2 regions of the Corticicoccus populi genome follow, and region 2 is predicted to be linked to the other one. Evidence: riboswitches for the same ligand, from Rfam matches in the RefSeq annotation. Region 2 holds a riboswitch; the other holds the start of a gene.
What was found. Region 2 has a riboswitch for S-adenosylmethionine ahead of ACFSX4_RS06845 (methionine ABC transporter ATP-binding protein). Riboswitches for the same ligand answer to the same signal wherever they lie in the genome.

Region 1: another riboswitch for S-adenosylmethionine. It lies ahead of ACFSX4_RS08950 (glutathione ABC transporter substrate-binding protein); the one in region 2 lies ahead of ACFSX4_RS06845 (methionine ABC transporter ATP-binding protein).

The regions. Positions count from the first base shown of each region.
Region 1 is NZ_JBHUOQ010000003.1:127,003-137,387, reverse strand. It holds gene ACFSX4_RS08960 (oligopeptide ABC transporter substrate-binding protein) at 1-1,647, shown strand, start outside; gene ACFSX4_RS08955 (thioredoxin domain-containing protein) at 1,699-2,217, opposite strand; gene ACFSX4_RS08950 (glutathione ABC transporter substrate-binding protein) at 2,296-3,960, opposite strand; SAM riboswitch class I at 4,037-4,133, opposite strand; gene ACFSX4_RS08945 (DUF3427 domain-containing protein) at 4,274-7,162, opposite strand; gene ACFSX4_RS08940 (ornithine cyclodeaminase family protein) at 7,325-8,257, shown strand; gene ACFSX4_RS08935 (chromate transporter) at 8,369-8,902, shown strand; gene ACFSX4_RS08930 (chromate transporter) at 8,916-9,452, shown strand; gene ACFSX4_RS08925 (glycerol-3-phosphate responsive antiterminator) at 9,705-10,271, shown strand; gene ACFSX4_RS08920 (HAD-IIA family hydrolase) at 10,266-10,385, opposite strand, start outside.
Region 2 is NZ_JBHUOQ010000001.1:1,367,027-1,377,411, forward strand. It holds gene sufB (Fe-S cluster assembly protein SufB) at 1-625, opposite strand, end outside; gene sufU (Fe-S cluster assembly sulfur transfer protein SufU) at 644-1,084, opposite strand; gene ACFSX4_RS06815 (cysteine desulfurase) at 1,074-2,294, opposite strand; gene sufD (Fe-S cluster assembly protein SufD) at 2,316-3,632, opposite strand; gene sufC (Fe-S cluster assembly ATPase SufC) at 3,650-4,432, opposite strand; gene ACFSX4_RS06830 (DUF4870 domain-containing protein) at 4,732-5,070, opposite strand; gene ACFSX4_RS06835 (MetQ/NlpA family ABC transporter substrate-binding protein) at 5,205-6,044, opposite strand; gene ACFSX4_RS06840 (methionine ABC transporter permease) at 6,087-6,779, opposite strand; gene ACFSX4_RS06845 (methionine ABC transporter ATP-binding protein) at 6,772-7,797, opposite strand; SAM riboswitch class I at 7,877-7,976, opposite strand; gene ACFSX4_RS06850 (thioredoxin family protein) at 8,030-8,335, opposite strand; gene ACFSX4_RS06855 (toprim domain-containing protein) at 8,283-8,687, opposite strand; gene gcvH (glycine cleavage system protein GcvH) at 8,747-9,127, opposite strand; gene ACFSX4_RS06865 (Spx/MgsR family RNA polymerase-binding regulatory protein) at 9,202-9,555, opposite strand; gene ACFSX4_RS06870 (thioredoxin family protein) at 9,699-10,016, shown strand; gene aroD (type I 3-dehydroquinate dehydratase) at 10,156-10,385, opposite strand, start outside.

The DNA.
Region 1 (10,385 bases), on a different contig from region 2:
AACCAGGGGGAACCGACGGGTGAAGGGACACTCAGAATCGGTTATGTCAGGAATGAAAGTTTTATACCTGTACTAAGCCCGACCCACTCTGCCAGCAGTGATGAATTTGAACTGATGCGTTTCTTCTTTGAACCGCTGCTGACTTATGATGAGGAATATCAGTATACAAATGACGGAGCTATGGAATTTGAAATTGATGAAGATGCCCGGACAGTGACATTCACAATTAAAGAAGGCATCAACTGGCATGACGGCGAACCTTTAACCATCAATGACTATATTGCATCCTATGAAGTCATCGGCTCTCCGGATTATGAAGGGGTGAACGGCATGACCGACGGATTTACCCTGCTTGAAGGATTTGAAGAATACCGTGCAGGTGACAGTGATGAAATTTCAGGTATCGAAGTCATTGATGATTACACTGCAGTGTTTACTTACGAAGAAATTGCACCGTCATTTACTGCAGGCGGTCTTTGGCAGTATGCCTTCCCTGAACACCATTATGAAGACGTTCCTGTAGAAGAAATCCCAGAAGCATCCCAGTCTTTAGAAGATGTGATCGGCTTTGGTCCGTATAAGCTCGATGAAATCATCCCGGGCGAACACGTTATCTTCAGTAAAAATGAAGACTACTGGCGCGGTGAACCACAGCTTGACGGCATTGACCTTCGATTCATCGATACATCTACTATCGGACATGCGGTTGAATCAGGCGAAGTCGATGTTGCGCTCGGATTCCCTTCCGATCAGTATCCTGACTTAGCGGATATTGAAAATGTGGAATGGATCGGCTCTATCGATTCCGGATATTCCTATATCGGCTTTAAAATGGGCGAGTGGGATACAGAAGAAAACAGAGTCATTTATGAACCCGAAAACTACAAGATGGGTGACGTTAACCTGAGGCGTGCCATGTGGCATGCATTAAATCTTGATGCTGTCGGTGAACGCTTCTATAACGGCCTCAGATGGCAGGCCACTTCTCCAATCACACCGGCAAGAGAAGGCTGGCATCATGAGGATCTCGATGTACCGGAGTACGATCCTGATGAAGCGAACCGAATTTTAGATGAGGCCGGCTATGAAGATGTTGACGGTGACGGCTTCCGCGAAACACCTGATGGTGAACCGCTTGAAATTAACTATGCAGCGATGTCCGGCGGCGACACAGCAGAACCGCTCAATAATTATTATATTCAGGAGTGGAGAAACATCGGCTTAAATGTGCAGCTTCTTCACGGAAGACTCCATGAACCGACATCTTTCTATTCGATGGTACAGTATGATGAACCTGAAGTGGATATATTCAGTGCAGGATTCGGTGTTGGTCAAAATGTAGATCCATCCGATACTTACGGTGTGGATGCTTACCATAATTTCTCACGTTATGAGTCCGAAGAAAACACCCGTCTTTTGGAAGAAGGCAACTCAGCAGCATCTCTTGACACACAGCACAGAATTGACACCTATAAAGAGTGGCAGGAGCTGATGGTTGAAGATATTCCGATTGTACCTTTAATGTACAGCACTGTTTTAAAACCAGTCAGCACAAACGTGATGAACTGGTCAGACAATGAATTTTATGAAGAAGATTTTGAAATCTACCGCGTAGGGTTCGAAGAAACGCCGGAACCTGAAGAGTAATAAAAAACAGGCCCGGATGCTTTTAATTAAAGCATCCGGGCCTGTAACTGTTTATATCAATGCTGCATCAATAATTTCCTTAAAACTTCTGACAAGCGCATCTTCTTCATAATTACCATCAAAATCAACTCTTCTGCCGTTCACAAATACTGTAGGAACGACTTTAATATCCCGTTCTTTTGTCTCATTTAAAATCTCAACAGAGCGGGCACCTGCTTCATGCTGTTCATGAAGGCCGAGTTCCCCTGCTGCTTTTTCAAGCGTGTGATGAAAACTCTGCGTCCAGTCTTCCCGGGTGTTTAAGAGTGTTTTAATGTTCTCATAAGCTGCTTCCGGCTCACCCACATCAAGGTATGCATTTGCGACAGTTCCTTTTAACAAGCCGGAACGTGTCTTGTCGAAATGCTTAATCACATGTCTGACTTTCCCGTCGTCAATATATCTCTGAAATAAATCATCGACTGCATTAATATATGCAGTACAGTATGGGCAGCCTAAATTAATATACGATTCAATCTCCACTTCTGCTTCAGACGAACCCAAAACCAAGTGCTTAACTTCTTCTGTCATATTATCATCTCCCATTTCATTACTAACTTCATTATATCTTAACTTCGGTTCAGTCTCATGCCAACTGCTTATCAATTATTATTTGAACACTACATTGTCAAAACGGATACTGCCGATCGCATCAAGTTCAATTCCTTCAACCTGCGTTGTATCCACACCCGCTGCAAAATTCGTATTAATCACCGGAACTGTCGGTGCTTCGTCAATTAATAACTGCTCTACTTCGCTGTATGCATCAAGACGTTCATTATCATCTGTTGATTCACGTCCGGCATCAAGCAGTGCATCGACTTCAGGATTAGAGTAGAATGAGCGGTTCCCTCCTGCACCCATATAATCTGTATGGAATAATGCATAAAGTGAATTATCTGCATCCCCCGTCACCGTTGTCCAGCCGAGCAGGAACATGTCATGATTTCCGTTACCGAGTGTTTCTAAAAATGCGCCGTATTCAAATTGCTCAATTGAAACATTAATGCCGATTTGCTGCAGACTTTCCTGAATATAGACAGCCATATCAATTCTCTGCTGGTCTTCATTAACCCATAATGTTGTAGAGAACCCGTCAGCAACATCTGTCTCACTTAAAAGTTCACGGGCACGGTCTACATCATATTCCAGACCCGCCACACTTTCATCATATCCCCAGATCACTTCAGGCACTGAGTTTTCAGCAACTTTACCCATATCATCATACACACCGCTGACAATTGCTTCTTTATCAATCGCATGAGCAACAGCCTGACGCACTTTCACATCATCAAACGGTGTTTTTTCAGTATTAAAGCCTAAATATTCAATACGTGTAGACTCTGTCTCAAGCAGTTCAGCACCCTCAGTGCCTTCAATCGTTACCGCTGTGCTCGAATCCACATCCTTCACGACCTGTGCACCACCGGCCTGAAGTTCTGCGATTCTTGAGCCGGATTCAGGAATCACTCTGAATGTCACTGTATCAAATTCTCTGTCCCCGCCTTGGAAGTCTTCAAACTTTGACCCAACCACTTCATCACCGCTCGTACGGGATTCGAGTACAAGATGATTCGTACCGTCGGCATTGTCACCAAGTACCGTACCGGTATATTCTGAAATCTGCTCCGACACCTCTTCATACTCTTCACCGCCGGATTCACGCAGTTCATAATATTCATCCGCAGTTAAATCCACACCCGCTTCATCTAAAGCATACTGGTAATCTTCATCAATGATTTCCTTGCTGATAATCGCACCTGTGTTGTGGGACAGGTGGTTTGGAAGCGGCGCGAATGGATATTCTGTCGTGATGTTCACTTCATTATCCAAAACTTCAATATCCTCAATCATTTCAAACAAAAATGCAGACTGGGAAGCAACCGCAGGATCTGTTACCCTTTCAAGCGTTGCCTTTACATCCTCACCTGTAAATGCAGAACCATTGTGGAATGTTGTACCTTCACGAAGTTTGAAATTCCATACCGTGTCCTCTACCTGCGTCCATTCTTCAGCAAGCCCCGGTACAAGTTCCCCGTCAATATCCTGGGCAACCAGTTTTTCATATATATTTTCCCTCACCTGTGCAGACACTGAATCATTACTGCCGTGGGGATCAAGAGAAACAATATCCGAAGACACTGCAATCACTAAATCATTCCCTGCATCCCCGTCCTCTTCTGTCACTTCATCAACATTGGAATCGCTGGTACACGCTGACAATACGAAGACAACAAGGAGCATTATGTAACTTACAAACCATTTCCTTTTCATCATTCAAACCTCCATTTAATTTATTGCATAATAAAAGCCCCTTCTTAAATTTTAAGAAGAGACCAATCTATAACCCCTCTTATCTTTAAGCAAAACGCTCTGGAATTGGCACAGTACAAACGTCTGCTGCCGAGGCTTCAAAGGGCCAGTCCCTCCACCTCTCTGGATAAGATGCAATATTAAGTTTATGAGTTATATGATAAGACCTGACTCATTGTAAGTCAATGAGAATTTTACACTTTATCGTATTTAAATACTTACGCAACAGCCCTCCATAAAAATGTTATTCCATGAAAAGCATACTTATTCATTTTCAAACCTCAACATGTCCTTCCTCAAAAAAACGATATAAGTTTTGCTCCAATGGATGAGTCATCATTAGATTCATTTTCACTACATTATGTTTTTTCTCGGTTCCATTCATCTTAGTTTGTTCAACTGATTCTTCATCTATTTTTGCATTACCTAAATAATAAAATCCTTTACCCTCATCATCATCTCTTTTTACAAAAATATATATTGGTAGATCATGTTCTTTATGTGCCATTAATATATTCTTTATTTCTGGGGATTCCTTTGTTCGATTACTTCTCGTAAACCATTGGAGTATGTGTGTATCCAAAAATTTATCTTCATAGCTAATCGAGGCCTCTATTTCATCACTTTTATGATATGTAATGAAAATAGGCAGTGTGCCATGCTTTTGCTTATAACCATACATCGTACTTGTTTCATCATTATCCCAATTCAATAGACGACATACATCTTTTCGTCCATATTTTTCATTTAAAGTTAACGGGTACTTTTGGTCATATTCATAAGAATTGATTTCAGCCACCTCTAAAATATCTTGTACTTGTGAGGCATACTTAACACCTTCTAGTGAATCCCGAAATTCGTCTGAGAGTGATATTATATTATTTTCAATATTAATGAGTGGAATACCATATTTCTTCTGATTTTGTTCAGTATAAAAATCAAGTGTCAGCATTCTAAGTATAGAATTTAAAGTTTGGTCGTTCATATGATAACCATCTTCACGCATTCTACGTTGAAAATCACCTTTATTCACAGGTTCTTTCAGTAAATTTTGAATGAGCTTTACTTCTGTTATCCTTTTTCCATCAACAATCTCTTTAGAAAGAAAAGTTAAAATTTTATGTTGTGTAGTCGTTAAAATTTCAGTCGGTTCTTTAATTTTTTCTAGAAATTCTACATAGTGGTTAAATTTATTTAGTATCACTAAAGGATTGATTGCATCAGCATCTTGACTTAAGTCTACTAATGAAGGAATGTGACCAAGCTTATTTTTAACGTAATAATATATCTTTTTCAAGTTAGCTATAGAGTCCACTTTCGCTACTGATATCGCTTTGTATATTTTCTCTTTTGCCACTTTTTCAAAGTTGATTGTTGATACACCACTGATCATATTACGACCAATCATATCTTTCCTCATCTTATCTTTGTTAAAAGATTTATCTCCCGTCAGAGCCACTGGAATCAAATAATTGTTCTTATAATTACCAATAAAATCAATAACCGTCAAAAACTCTTTACCCTCATGCTTACGTAATCCTCGGCCCAGTTGTTGAACGAATATAATACTGGACTCTGTTTGACGTAACATCACCACTTGATTGACTGAAGGAATATCGACACCTTCATTAAATATATCGACTGTTATCAGGTAATCCAATCGATTCCCTTCTAGATCTTTAACCGCATTTTGGCGTTCTTCCTGCGAATGCATTCCTGTTAAAGATTTGGTTTTATATCCAAGTTTATTCAATGAATTTTCTATTACGCTTGCTTCTTTTCTATTTGAAACAAACATAAGTCCTCTCACCTTATCACCTGCATGAGAGTAGTATCCTAGTTTTTCTGAAATGTGTTCTATCCGTTCATCAAGTACCAGTGACTCAAATGGGCTATCGTCACTAATTACCTCACCATTATATTCATAATCAGTCACTCCAAAATAATGAAACGGAGATAATATTTCTGCTTCTAATGCTTTTTGAAGTCTAATTTCATAAGCAATGTTGTAATCAAATAATCCAAATATATCTGCATCATCCGTACGTTCTGGTGTGGCTGTCATACCCAGCAAAAATTCTGGCTCAAAATAATTTAAAATTGAAAAGTAAGAATTTGCCCCACTTCTATGTGCTTCATCAATAATAATATAGTCAAAATGTTTAGCATCAAATGCCTTTAAATGTGCTTCTTTAGATAAAGTCTGAATCGTTGCAAATAAATATTTTGCCTCTCTGTTTTTTCTGGAACCACTATAAATACCGTAATCTTCAATCGGACCACCTAACAACCCACGGTAATCTTCCATTGATTTAGCTAAAATCTGTTCTCTATGTGCAATAAAAAGCACTCTCTGCGGTTTAAACTGTTTCACATCGAATGCAGATAAAAATGTTTTTCCTGTACCAGTTGCAGAGATAATTAAACCCTTGTCTGCCCCTGTTGCCCTTAAGTGTTTCAAAGACTCAAGAGCCTCCACCTGCATCAAATTCGGTTTAACTTCCTTAACATTTGAATCATCATAACGATATGGACTCCTTGCTTCAAGCAATTGAAGTACTTTGTCATCATGATTTAATTCATTATAAATACTTTCATAATTCCTAATCCAATCCTCAGTTAAAACAACTGCCTCGTCCCAAAGCTCATTAAACTGGCCTTTGAAATTTCTAATTACCTCCCCATTATCTAGTGAAGTGAGCTTTAAATTATATTCATAATTTTTCTTTAATGCCGTATCGGTTAAATTTGAGCTACCGATAAACATTGTTGAATATTTACTGTTATCAAAGATATATCCTTTTCCATGAAACCCATTTTTATCAGTGATTTTTACATCTATGTTTGGAATTTTTAATAATTCTTTAAACACTTTTGGCTTATTAAAATTCAAATATGTAGAGGTGATAATCTGTCCCCGTACACCTCGTTTATTAAGTTCATATAAGGATGTTTTAAGTGATGCTAATCCGCCTTCTGTAATAAACGCAACCGAAATCATGAAGGATTCACATGATTCTAACGCGTCTAACATTGGTGATAGAACATTCTCTTCTGGGTTATTAATGATTAACTCAGGCGGATAATGCGAAGTCTTATTCGTATTTCTATCAATAAACCCTCGTTCATATGCATTTAATAAATTATCTCTGACATTCTCCACACTTTTCCTCCTCAACTTAGAACACAAAACTTCTAAACTAGTATTGGTTTGAATTATACCGATTAACTCGCATCACTTCAAAGACTAGTTTCCAGTTAATTGACACTTTTCACTATTAACCCTATGATAAAATTAAAGCGCTTTTAAAGAAAGGACACGTTTATGATTACTCTTACAGATAAAGAAATTGAAGAGAGATACAAGATTCATCACGCGATTAAAGATATTAAATCAATTCTGAACGACTATCGAAATGATCAGATTGTTGAATCTATCCGAACTGTGTTGCCCGCAGGAGATGACAGCTCAATGCTCTATATGCCGTGCATCAGCTTATCTCAAAAAGTGAGTATTATTAAAACCGTCAGTATTTTCCCGAATAATAAAGACCTTCCTACAACTCAGGGCAGTATATTGCTTACGGACTTATCAGATGGTAAACACAAAGTAACAATGGAAGCTTCATATTTAACCCGGCTCCGTACCGGGGCAATGACTGCGATAGCCACTGATAAGCTCGCAAGACAGGATTCAAAAACTCTCGGCGTCATCGGTACCGGAAACATGGCTTTTGAGCAGGTCCTCGGCGTTATTGAAGTCCGTGACATCAAAGAAATTATTTTATTTAACAGAACTGCTGAAAAAGCAGAAAAATTTAAAAAGGACTTAGAAGAATTCGGCATAGAGATAGAAATAACTGTTGCAGCTTCAGTAGATCAGTTAACCACTGGTTCCGATATTATCAATTGTGCCACACAGTCTGTATCACCTGTATTTAACGGGGAACACTTGACAGCAGGCACCCACATTAACGGTGTCGGTTCATTTAAACCGTCTATGAAAGAAATGGATCATACAACAATTAAGAGTGCAGATCAGATTTATGTTGATGATTTGTCGAGTATTAAAGAAGAAGCCGGCGAACTGATTGATGCGGTTGAAAATGATGTCATTCAGTGGAGTGATATTAAAGGACAGCTGTCAGATTTTTATGACGGAGAATTCCTAAGAGAATCAGATAAAGAAATTACACTTTATAAATGTGTCGGCGCAGGCTATTTTGACCTCGCTGTTGCGAACGGTGTATATAAATAATTGATACTACGGTATATCTATCGATATGCCGTTTTTTAATTTTGTTCACTAAATCGACAAATTTAACACTGAATACTGATATAATAAGTATTAATAAGGTGGGTGGTTTATATGAAAAACATTAAAAACAGTCTGCTTATATTCTGGATTTTTTTTAAAGTCTCCCCTTCTACTTTTGGCGGCGGATACGTCATGATTCCAAAAATACATGAGGAAATTGTTAAAAAACATCAATTGATCAGCGAAGACGAAATTAAAGATATCCTGTCTTTGTCACAGTCAATACCCGGCGCTATTGCTATTAATACGGCACTTTTTGTCGGACAGAGAGTGAACGGCATAGTCGGTGCACTGGCTGCGGTCTCAGGCATCAATATTCCTACATTTACTATTGTTTTAGTACTTGGTTATTTTTACAGTGTTTCAAGTGATAATCCAGTCGTCTCATCTGCCATTCATGCTGTGACGATTTCAATCGTTGCAATGATTCTTTATGCTGCATTCATTTTATTCAAACATTCACGAATTGATATCTACTTTATCGCCATTTTAATATGCGGCATTATACTGCTGTTTTTTGTGCACCCGATTTACGTGTTGTTAACCGGTGCATTCATCGGCCTGGCTCGATCACTCTTTAGATAAGGAGGTAAATCAAATGGTCTATATTAATTTATTCATCACCTTTTTCATCATTGGACTTGTTTCTTTCGGCGGCGGCTATGCGATTCTGCCTCTTGTCGAAGAAGAAGTAATCAGCCATGGATGGATGACTACTGCTGAATTATCCAATGTCATTGCCCTTGCCAGTATGACGCCGGGCTCAATTGCCATCAACAGTTCTACGTTAGTCGGTTTTAATGTTGCCGGGGTTCTGGGTGCATTTATATCTACAACAGCTATGGTAATGCCTTCCTTAATTATTGTGGTGATTGTATCCAACCTGATCAGTAAAATATACAACCACCGAATTACTATCGGCTTTTTCCAAGGGCTGAGACCAGTAATTATTGCTTTAATTGTATATGCTGCAATCCGTTTTGGAATTACAAACGGCGTATTCCTTATTGAATTCAGCTATGAATCTTTAATCACACTGTTTATATTTATTCTCTCCGGAGTTTTGCTGTTCACACGGCTGAACCCGATGTATATTATTTTAATATCAGGTGTCCTTGGTATTATTTTATTTTAACGTATTGGATAAGCCCTGTTTATCAAGGATAACCGAATAATCCGCCATAAAATATTAAGCATGCTGTCATCAGGGGAACTCAATATCCAGAGGGACAATAAATTAATATGAAATTCAAATACTTAAACATTGAAAAAAGGGATGAGTTTTCATCCCTTTTCTTATATATTAATACAATTTCTAAATTCTGATAATTCTATAATTATACTACTGTGATATAATTTAGTTACATTCATAAAAGGAGGATAACTCATGGATATTGTTGATATGGTCAACTCTCAAGTTATTGCAGCAGTTCAAAAAGATGAACATTATAATCCTGCCAAGGAGAGCAGCTGTGATATAGTATTTCTTTTAAAAGGGAATTTAATGACAATTATTAATGATGTTGATGAACTCGAAAACACTTATAATAAAAGAACGTTTATACATTTTGATCTCATAGACGGCCTCTCAAGTTCACGAGCTGCCGTAGAGTATATTTCAAAAGTCGTGAAGCCTACAGGTATTATTTCCACTAAGCCTAATGTTTTAAAATATGCCAAAGAATTTGATCTTTCAACTATACAAAGAGTATTCCTATTTGATACAAACGCGCTGGAAAAAGCAATTTCAATGGCACGTTCATCTAAACCTGATGCCCTTGAAATAATGCCGGGAATTATTCCTGAAATTCTTGATCAATTAACCAGAAAGATATCTTTCCCGATAATTGCCGGAGGCTTAATCAACACACCGGAAGAAGTTCATAATATCCTTGCTTCAGGTGCGCTTGCTGTATCTTCTACAAATTCTAAAGTATGGCAGCTCGGACTATAAAGTATCGATTGATTTCACACTTTCAAGAATATACTTTGGCTTATCTTTACTATTCTCGAGAATGCTGCTGTCTGTTATTCCAGTCATAACCAGCACAGAACTCACTGCAGCTGT
Region 2 (10,385 bases):
TGTTTTCTGAGTTAATACGGAAGTAAGCCTGTAAAGGTGTATCAAGCTTAACTCCCGGCGGGCAGTAAATAAATGATCCGCCGGACCATACTGCAGAGTTCAATGCCGCAAATTTATTGTCGGAAGGCGGTATTACTGTTGCCCAGTACTCTCTGAACAGGTCTTCATTTTCACGAAGTGCAGAGTCAGTATCTTTAAAGATAACACCCTTATCTTCAAGGTCCTGTTCCATATTATGATAAACAACTTCTGATTCATACTGTGCAGAAACACCTGCAAGGTATTTTTGCTCTGCTTCTGGAATACCCAGTTTATCAAATGTTAATTTGATTTCTTCAGGTACTTCGTCCCATGAGCGTTCTGTTTTTTCAGAAGGTTTTACGTAGTACGTGATTTCGTCAAAGTTCAGTTCGGATAAGTCTCCGCCCCAAACCGGCATCGGCATTTTATAGAAATGCTCCAATGATTTCAAACGGAAATCAAGCATCCACTCGGGCTCTTCTTTCATCTTAGAGATTTCTCTTACAATCTCTTCTGTTAATCCACGGTCTGAACGGAAAATCGAAACGTCCTCATCATGGAAACCATATTGGTATTCTCCGATATCCGGCGCTTGTTTAGCCATATTCGTCACTCCTTATTATTATTTACTCTCTGATTCTTTTACACCTTTTTCAAGTGCTTTCCAAGTTAGTGTTGCACATTTTATGCGTGCTGGGAATTGGCTTACACCAGAGAGCGCTTCAATATCCCCGTCTTCTTCCGGAATATTATAATCTTCCCCCAGCATCATCTTGCTGAATTCATCACCAATCGATAATGCCTCATCAAGTGTCTTTCCTTTTATCGCTTCTGTCATCATTGATGCACTGGACATAGATATAGAGCAGCCTTCTCCATCGAATCTTGCATCTTTAACAACATTACCGTCAACATCAAGTGTTAAACGGATTCTGTCACCACAGGTCGGGTTGTTCATATCGACAGTTAAAGTGCCATCTTCAATAACCCCTTTGTTTCTGGGATTCTTATAATGATCCATAATTACAGATCGATACAGTTGATTCAGATTGTTAAAATTCATAAGAGAAAAACTCCTTCGTACGTTTAAGCCCCTCGATAAATATATCTATCTCTTCTTTTGTGTTATAAATATAAAAACTTGCTCTGGCTGTGGCAGATACACCAAGCCACTTCATCAGCGGCTGAGCGCAGTGATGCCCGGCTCTGACAGCGACACCTTCAGAATCCAGCGCTGTTGCAAGGTCATGCGGGTGAACATCTTCCAGATTAAAAGTGATTAATCCGGCACGTTCTTTCGGACCGTAAATTTCAATACCGTCAATCTCTGACATTCTGTCATATGCATACTTTGTCAGTTCCTGTTCATAATTTAAAATATGATCCGGACCGATTGACTCTATATAATCGATTGCAGCGGCAAGACCGACAGCTTCAGCAATCATCGGTGTGCCTGCTTCAAACTTCACCGGAAGGTCAGTCCATGTGGACTCATACATACCGACAAAGTCTATCATATCTCCACCATACTCTACAGGCTCCATTTCATCAAGCAATTGCGCCTTTCCATACAGTACGCCTATGCCGGTCGGACCAAGCATTTTATGCCCGCTGAAGGCATAAAAATCAACACCTAAATCCTGAACATCAACCTTCATATGGGGAACAGCCTGGGCACCGTCAACGCTGATATATGCATCATTTTGATGTGCTGTTTCCGCAATACGTTTTATATCATTAATTGTACCAAGTACATTTGATACATGTGCTACAGCTACAATTTTTGTTTTTTCATTAATTACAGATTCCAGACTCTCTATCTTGATTGAGCCGTCGCTCTCAAGCGGAATAAAGACCAGGCGGGCATTTTTACGCTTGGCAAGCTCCTGCCAGGGAACAATATTCGCATGATGCTCCATTTCAGTTACAACGATTTCATCGCCTTCTTCAATGACTGCATCACCAAAACTGCGTGCAACGAGATTAATCGATGCCGTAGTTCCACGAGTAAAGACAATCTCTTCAAATCTTTGTGCATTGATAAAGCTTCTGACTTTCATTCGTGCCTGCTCATACTGATCTGTCGCCTTTGTACCCAGTGTATGAACACCGCGGTGAACATTCGAGTTATATTCTCTATAATAATCATTCATCGCATCAATCACCTGCACGGGTGACTGACTGGTTGCAGAAGTATCAAGATAGACTAAGTCTTTGCCGTTCACTTTTTGATCAAGTATAGGGAAGTCTTTTCTAATGTCCGCTGTGTTCATTTGGAAAAACCCCTTTAATACTTATTTGGATAATACTTTAAGTTCAATTACTTCTCTAAGCTGGTTTTTTACTGACTCAATCGGAAGTTCTCTTACCACAGGATCAAGGAATCCGTGGATGACAAGTCTTTCCGCTTCTTTTTGTGAAATACCGCGGCTCATCAGGTAGAACAATTGAATTGGATCTACTCTGCCGACTGAAGCAGCGTGACCTGCAGTCACATCGTCTTCGTCAATCAGAAGAATAGGGTTCGCGTCACCACGGGCTTTTTCGCTCAGCATCAGTACACGTGATTCCTGCTGTGCATCACTTCTTGTACCGCCGTGTTTAATATGACCGATACCGTTAAAGATACTTGACGCACTGTCTTTCATTACACCGTGCTTCAGAATATGTCCGACACTGTCTTTACCGTACTGAACAATTTCAGTCGTGAAGTTCAATGTCTGGTTACCGCGTCCGACTACAACTGTCTTCAAGTCAGATGAAGAATTGTCGCCGATCAGGTAAGTGGTATTGTCATTAATTACATTTGAATCATTCATCAGGCCGAGTGCCCAGTCAACTGTCGCATCACGGTATACTACACCGCGTCGGTTAATATAACCCGTCATACCGGCAGCAAGGAAGTCCACTGTACCGTATGTGATTTTAGCATTATCATTCGCAATCACTTCTGAAATGATATTGATCTGTTCTTTGGATTCTTCCACTTCTGAAAGGTAGCTTTCAACATAAGTCAATTCACTGCCCTCTTCAGCAACAATCAGTACATGGTTGAATAAAGAAGCCTCCTCATTATCATGAAGTACAATCATCTGAACAGGATCCGGCACCTGAACATTTTTCGGAACATAAACAAACAGTCCGCCGTTCAGCATTGCCGCATGGAATGCCGCCAGTTTATGGTCATCAATCTTCACGCCGTCTGTCATGAAGTATTTTCCGACCAGTTCAGGATGGTTGTGTGACGCTTCAATAATGTTTTCGATGATTACACCCTGCTCCTGAAGCTCGTCTGAGACCTGAAGATAAGCAGGTGTATTATTGTGCTGTACATAGATGTTTTTAGTGTTATCAATATCCACTAAGTTCTTAACAGCTTCAGGAAGTTCTTCCAAGCTGTCGTATACCGGGCTGTCTACAACCGGTTTGGATACTGTGAAAAAGTCCCACTTTGTAATTTTAGTCTTGTCAGGTTTCGGCATCTCAAGACTTTCAAATTTATCGAGTGCTTCTTTTTTCTTACTGATTAATAGTTCAGACTCACCGCGTTCAGTAGCACGGTTGATGACTTCATCAGCATTTATATGGAATTCATGTGATTCAGTAGTCATTAAAGATCCTCCTGTCTTTATTTTTCAGATTCGATTGTCATATCCTCAATACCAAGTTCTTCTTTAATCCAGTCGTAACCTTCAGCTTCAAGGCGTTCAGCAAGCTCTTTACCGCCGGATTTAACAACACGGCCTTTCATCATTACGTGAACGTAGTCAGGCGTGATGTAGTTCAGAAGTCTTTGGTAGTGTGTAATAATCAATGATCCGAAGTCATCTCCGCGAAGTTCGTTGATACCTTTGGATACAACTTTAAGTGCGTCAATATCAAGACCGGAGTCGATTTCATCAAGAATACCGAATTTAGGCTCAAGCATCATTAATTGAAGAATTTCATTACGCTTCTTCTCCCCGCCTGAGAAACCTTCGTTTAAATAACGAGTAGACATGTCTAAATCCATTTCAAGGAATTCCATGTTTTTATCTAATTTTTTGATGAACTGCATCAATTTGATTTCATCGCCCTCTTCACGCTGTGCATTAATTGCAGAGCGGAGGAAGTCAGAGTTTGTAACACCTGAAATTTCTGAAGGGTACTGCATACCAAGGAATAAGCCGGCCTGTGCACGCTCGTCAACTTCCATTTCAAGCACATCTTCACCGTCAAGAAGTACTTCACCTTTAGTTACTTCATAACGCGGATGACCCATGATTGCCTGTGCCAAAGTTGATTTTCCGGTACCGTTTGGTCCCATTACAGCGTGAATTTCACCTTGTTTTATAGTAAGGTCCACACCTTTTAATATTTCTTTACCGTCGATTTCGACATGTAGATTTTTGATCTCTAAAACAGAAGTCATTTACTAATCCTCCAATAAGAATTTTTGTTTTTTCATACTTTACTTAGTTTATAATAATTCTAAATTATAGTCAAAGTCTCACAGCATGAATATTAAAATAACACTTTTATATTATAACGTAAATAACAGGTGCTTAAAAGGGAATAAACCTCATAAAATCACGTTTAATCCCTTTATTTAAGATATTTTACCGTTGTATAAAAATATCTTAAAATACGCGTACACATAATTATTTTTCTCACTTTATAAATAATCATTATCATTAAAACAGCCCGGCAGTTATGCCGGGCATGCAGTCATTATTTTATAATGTCCAAAGTAAACGGCGGTTTGTACATCTCACCATTCAGGGACTTAATAATTCCGATTACGATAAATACATATGTCAGTACAGTAATAATCGGGCCTAGCACAAAACCGATTAATATCACTGTAGTCAGCCATGCAATGAAATTATAAATTGTAAACGACAAACCGAAGTTCGCAACGTTCCTTAATGCTTCCGCTGTTCTCGGGTCATCATCTTTTTTCACTGCCCATAAAATCAGCGGTCCGACTACCAATGTAAAAATCGCCAGTATATAAGACACTAATGCAATCGAACTGTCGAAACTTTTTTCCTCATTAAATTCATTCACTTTAATACACCTCTTTTCAGTCATTATCCCACTCAATATTCACCCTGATTATAACACCAGGATATATCAATATACAAATTTTACACTCCCGGGTCAATTAAAAAAACGCCGAATCAACGACGTTTTTAAGACTTTTATTCAGCGGGAATTACTGCACCGTCATAATTTTCTTCGATGAACTGTTTAATTTCATCCCCTTGAAGTACTTCAACCAGCTTTTGAATATCTTCTCTGTCTTCATCACCGGCACGAACTGCGATTAAGTTCGCATACGGGGAATCTCCGTCTTCAAGTACGATAGAATCTTCAAGAGGATTTAAACCGCCGTCAAGTGCAAAGTTGGAGTTGATAATTACAGCAGGCGCTTCATTATTATTGTACATTTCTACAAGAAGTTCCGGTGCTGTCTGGTTATTGAACTCAAAGTTATGCGGGTTTTCTGTAATATCATCAAATGTCGCATTCTGAATTTCAATACCCTCTTCAATTTCAACAAGACCTGCATTTACAAAGAATGACAGGAAGCGTCCTTCTTCAGCCGGGTTATTTGAAACAAGAATGGTTGAACCGTCAGGAATGTCTTCCAGTGAATCATAATCATTGGAATAAACCGCCATCGGCTCAATATGAACATTTCCTGCGCTGACCAAATCATAACCGTGGGATTCAATTTCTCCATCCAGGTAAGGCACATGTTGGAAGTAGTTTGCATCCACTTCCTCATCGGCAAGCAGTCTGTTCGGTGTTGTATAATCATTGACAATATTCACTTCAAGATTAATGCCTTCATCCTCAAGAATTGACGCCGCTTCTTCAAGAATCTCTGCATGCGGTGCAGGTGACGCTGCAACAACAAGCTCTGAATCTTCACCGCTGTCTGCTTCTGATTCCGCTGAATCATCAGAACCATTGCCGCAGGCTGCGAGAACTAAAACCAAAACTGATAATGATAAAAAAGATAAAAACTTTTTCATAAAAATAAACCCTTCTTTCCATATAATATATTTATATAATGACTACCGCTTATCCACAGTTTTCGCCAGCAGATCGCCGACAACCTGAATGATGAATACGATAATCAAAATTACTACTGTAGCAACAAGTGTGACATCACTCTGGCTGCGGGTGAAACCAACCATATATGCGAGGTTGCCGAGACCTCCGGCACCAATAACACCGGCAATCGCTGTTGAACCGACCAGCATAATTGCAGTCACTGTAATCCCGGAAATCAGTGCCGGCAGTGACTCCGGAAGCAGTACTTTCCAAATGATTTCCCATGTGCTTGCACCCATCGATTCCGCTGCTTCAATCACACCTTTATCAATTTCCTTAAGGCCAATCTCAACCAGTCTCGCATAGAAAGGCGACGCGCCGATAATCAGTGCCGGCAGTGCACCTTCAACTCCCATTATCGTCCCCATCACCGCTTTAGTCAGCGGAATTAACAGGATGATTAAAATGATAAACGGAATTGCTCTGAACAAGTTGACTATAAACGCTGTGGCACCGTACAACGGCGCACTCAATGTATGCTCACTTTTATTTGAAAGATATAAAATAATACCCAGAATAATTCCGAACAATGCGGTAAAGACTGTTGCGATACCTGTCATATACAGTGTGTCGAGTGTCGCCTCCCACACCACATCCCATCTGACATTTTCAAATGAAAACATTTCAATGAGGTCTTCTCTAAATTCATTCATGTTCTTCCACCTCAACTGTTACCCCTTCAGCACCTAAAGACTCACTTAATGATTTCAGCACTTTATCATCAATATCAAGTGCCACATAAAGGTGTCCGTAGGATTCATTGTTTGTATTTTTAATATTTCCGGATAAAATATTCAAATCCAGGTCGTAGGATTTAATGACTTGTGAGACCACCGGTGTTTTCGATTTAGTTCCCACAAAACCAAGCTTCAAGATTTTAGAATCTGGAAATACCTCTCTCACTTCATCAATTGCGAGTGCAGTCTCTTCATCATTGATGTCATCTTTGACGAACCGTTCTGTCACCGGGTGCCCAGGATTTTGAAAGAGCCTGAGAACAGGACCTGTTTCAACGACTCTGCCTTTTTCCATTACAGCCGCCTGGTCACATATTTTCCGGATAACATGCATTTCATGTGTAATCAATACAATGGTCAGCTGCAGCTCTTTCCGGATTCTCTCAAGCAGTTGAAGTACTTCATCTGTTGTCTCCGGATCCAGTGCACTGGTCGCTTCATCACAAAGCAGTACTTCCGGGTCGTTCGCGAGTGCACGTGCGATACCGACTCTCTGCTTCTGGCCGCCGGAAAGTTCACTCGGATAATTTTTCTCACGCCCGGAAAGACCGACAAGTTCGATTAACTCCTGTGCGCGGCGGCGGCGTTCACTTCTCGGGACCCCTGCAATCTCAAGCGGGAAACTGATATTTTCCTCGACTGTACGGGACCACAGTAAATTAAAATGCTGGAAAATCATTGAGACTTTCTGCCGTTTTTTCCTGAGGGCCTTTTTCGATAGTTGATTGATGGTGTCACCGTCAATCACAATATCACCGGAAGTCGGCACTTCAAGGCCGTTCAATAAACGAATCAGCGTCGATTTCCCTGCACCGGAATAGCCGATGATACCAAATATTTCACCTTTTTTAATCGTTAAAGAAACGTCATCAACTGCTGTAATATTGATATTTTTAGTACTGAAAATCTTACCGGCATTTTTAACATCTATCATATGTCTTCATCCAAACTATATAAATTTAACAATAAAAGCCTACTCATTTACTATGAAATGAGCAGGCTTTTATTTACGCCCCTCATCTTCGAATGTAAAATTCAGTGAATTGGCACCTTGTCTTTCTGACGGTTGCCGTGGCTTCAACGGGCACTTCCCTCCACCACTCTCGATAAGAGTTCCTTCTATTGAATTGTCATTATATTATCATCACCGAGTAATATAGTCAACATTATTTTTGTAATATTTCCACCAGCTTTGTGACTGATTCGAATGCATAGACGGAACGAATCAATTCTCCCCGCTCGAACACGAGAAGTGCCGGTGCTGATTGAACATGAAATTCATTGATAAACGCCTCATGATAATTCAAATCAACCGGTGTATATTCAAATCCGACCACTTCTTTCGCAACATTCAGCATCCGTTCTGCAATCTGACAGTTTGCACAAATCGGTGCATATCCGAATACTATCACTCTGTCTTCAGATTGTATAAGATTGTATAAGTCCCTGGTATCCAACTCTTGCTTCATCATAATACTTACCTCTCAAAAATCCGGGTTTCACTTGAAACCCCTGACGGTGCAGTACACCTGCCAGATAATCCTTTGGACATCTTGCCACTGCACCGAATTTCGGATCAATATAAATATGTTTACTTTCACTTAAATGCTTTTTAAACCACTGACGTATTTTCTGTCCCTCTTTATCTGCATCAGACAATATATAAATATCAGATACTGCAATCTGATCCAGTATATTATCAAGCTTTGACACACCCATTGTACCAAAAGTACAGATGATTTGAACAGGTTCTGCTATGACACTCTCCACGCGGCATTTGTCACTCTTACCTTCAACAATAATTACTTTTTCAGAAAGATACATATTTATCCCTCCAGTCATTATATAAAGAAAACCCCGGACATCCGCCCGGAGTTGATATATTACGCACCCGTCATTTCATCGTATGCGTCTGCATCCATAAGACCGTCAAGCTGTGATTCATTTGTCAGTTCAACTTTAATCATCCATGCGCCTTCATAAGGTGATTCATTAACAAGTTCAGGGCTGTCTTCCAATTCTTCATTCACTTCAATGATTTTACCATCAACCGGTGCATAAAGTTCAGATACTGTTTTCACAGATTCAACACTGCCGAAAGATTCTCCCTGTGTTACGTTATCATCTGTTTCAGGAAGCTCAACAAATACGATATCCCCGAGTTCAGATTGTGCGAATTCAGTGATACCGATTGTTGCGGTATTCCCTTCAACTTTCACCCATTCATGGTCTTCTGAGTATTTAAATTCTTTTGGTGCTGCCACGATTAAAACCTCCCCGTATATTATATACACATCTATAATGACACAAATTTAAACATTTTAGCAAGATATTTTGATCAGCGGACTGCCGCTTCGTATGCTTCTTCCTTGAAACCTAAAACTACAGTATCATCAGTAACAAGAAGCGGTCTTTTAATCAGCATGCCGTCGCTTGAAAGAAGCTCGAGTTTCTCATCAAGTGTCATATCGTCGAGTGTTTCTTTTAACCCGAGATCTTTAAATTTTTTACCGCGTTTATTGAAAAAGTCATCCACTGAGTAGTCCGACTGCTCAATGATTCCTTTCAGCGTATCTGCACCTGGGGGATTTTTCACCATGTCATGTGCTGTAAAGTCTATACCACTGCCGCTCAAATATTTTTTCCCTTTCCGGCATGTCGTACATTGTGGATATTCATAAAGTGTAATCATGATTTACCTCCGTGTGTTTAGTTACTTTAATTATACATGACTGATACATTCATACGAAGTATTTTTCAAAAATGCATGCAGATTTATTTTAGAACGGATTGATGGTAGACTGATATCATATAATATACTGGAGGTCAGGATTTATGGAACCTATTAAAACATATGAAGATTTTACAGAAAAAATAAACGGCAGTGACAAAATCGTCGTTAAATTCTTTGCAGACTGGTGCCCGGATTGTACACGCATGAACATGTTTATCCCGCCGATCTTGGAAGAATTTAATTATGTCAACTGGTACGAAATTAACCGTGATGAAGTTGAACAGCCTGCACTCGACTACGATGTGATGGGTATACCAAGCCTTCTCATCTTCCAAAATGGGGAAAAGCTCGGCCACCTGCATTCTGCAAATGCAAAAACTCCTGAAGATGTACGTGAGTTTCTGCAGCAGAACCTGTAATATTATATAAATATTATTAACGATAAATAAAGGATACATGACTGAAAAATCAGCCATGTATCCTTTTCTTAATCAATACCGCTATCTTCTTTTGAAAGTCTCAACGATACTTCTTTACATCAATTGAAACAGCGCACTACTATTCATACGCAGACAGCGCCTGACGGATTTTTTCGGCATGCACCTGCCCGGGTGCCGCAGTTTCAGCCACATAGCCGTATGTCATGCATGAACCGAACGTACCGCCCGCAAGTCTCGTAATCATACCCGTTTCCCCCATTGAAATACCGACTATTTTACTGCCGACAGCGGACTTTGCAGAGGCAACAACACTCATCACATTTAAAGTATCATTTTCATTCTGTGGTG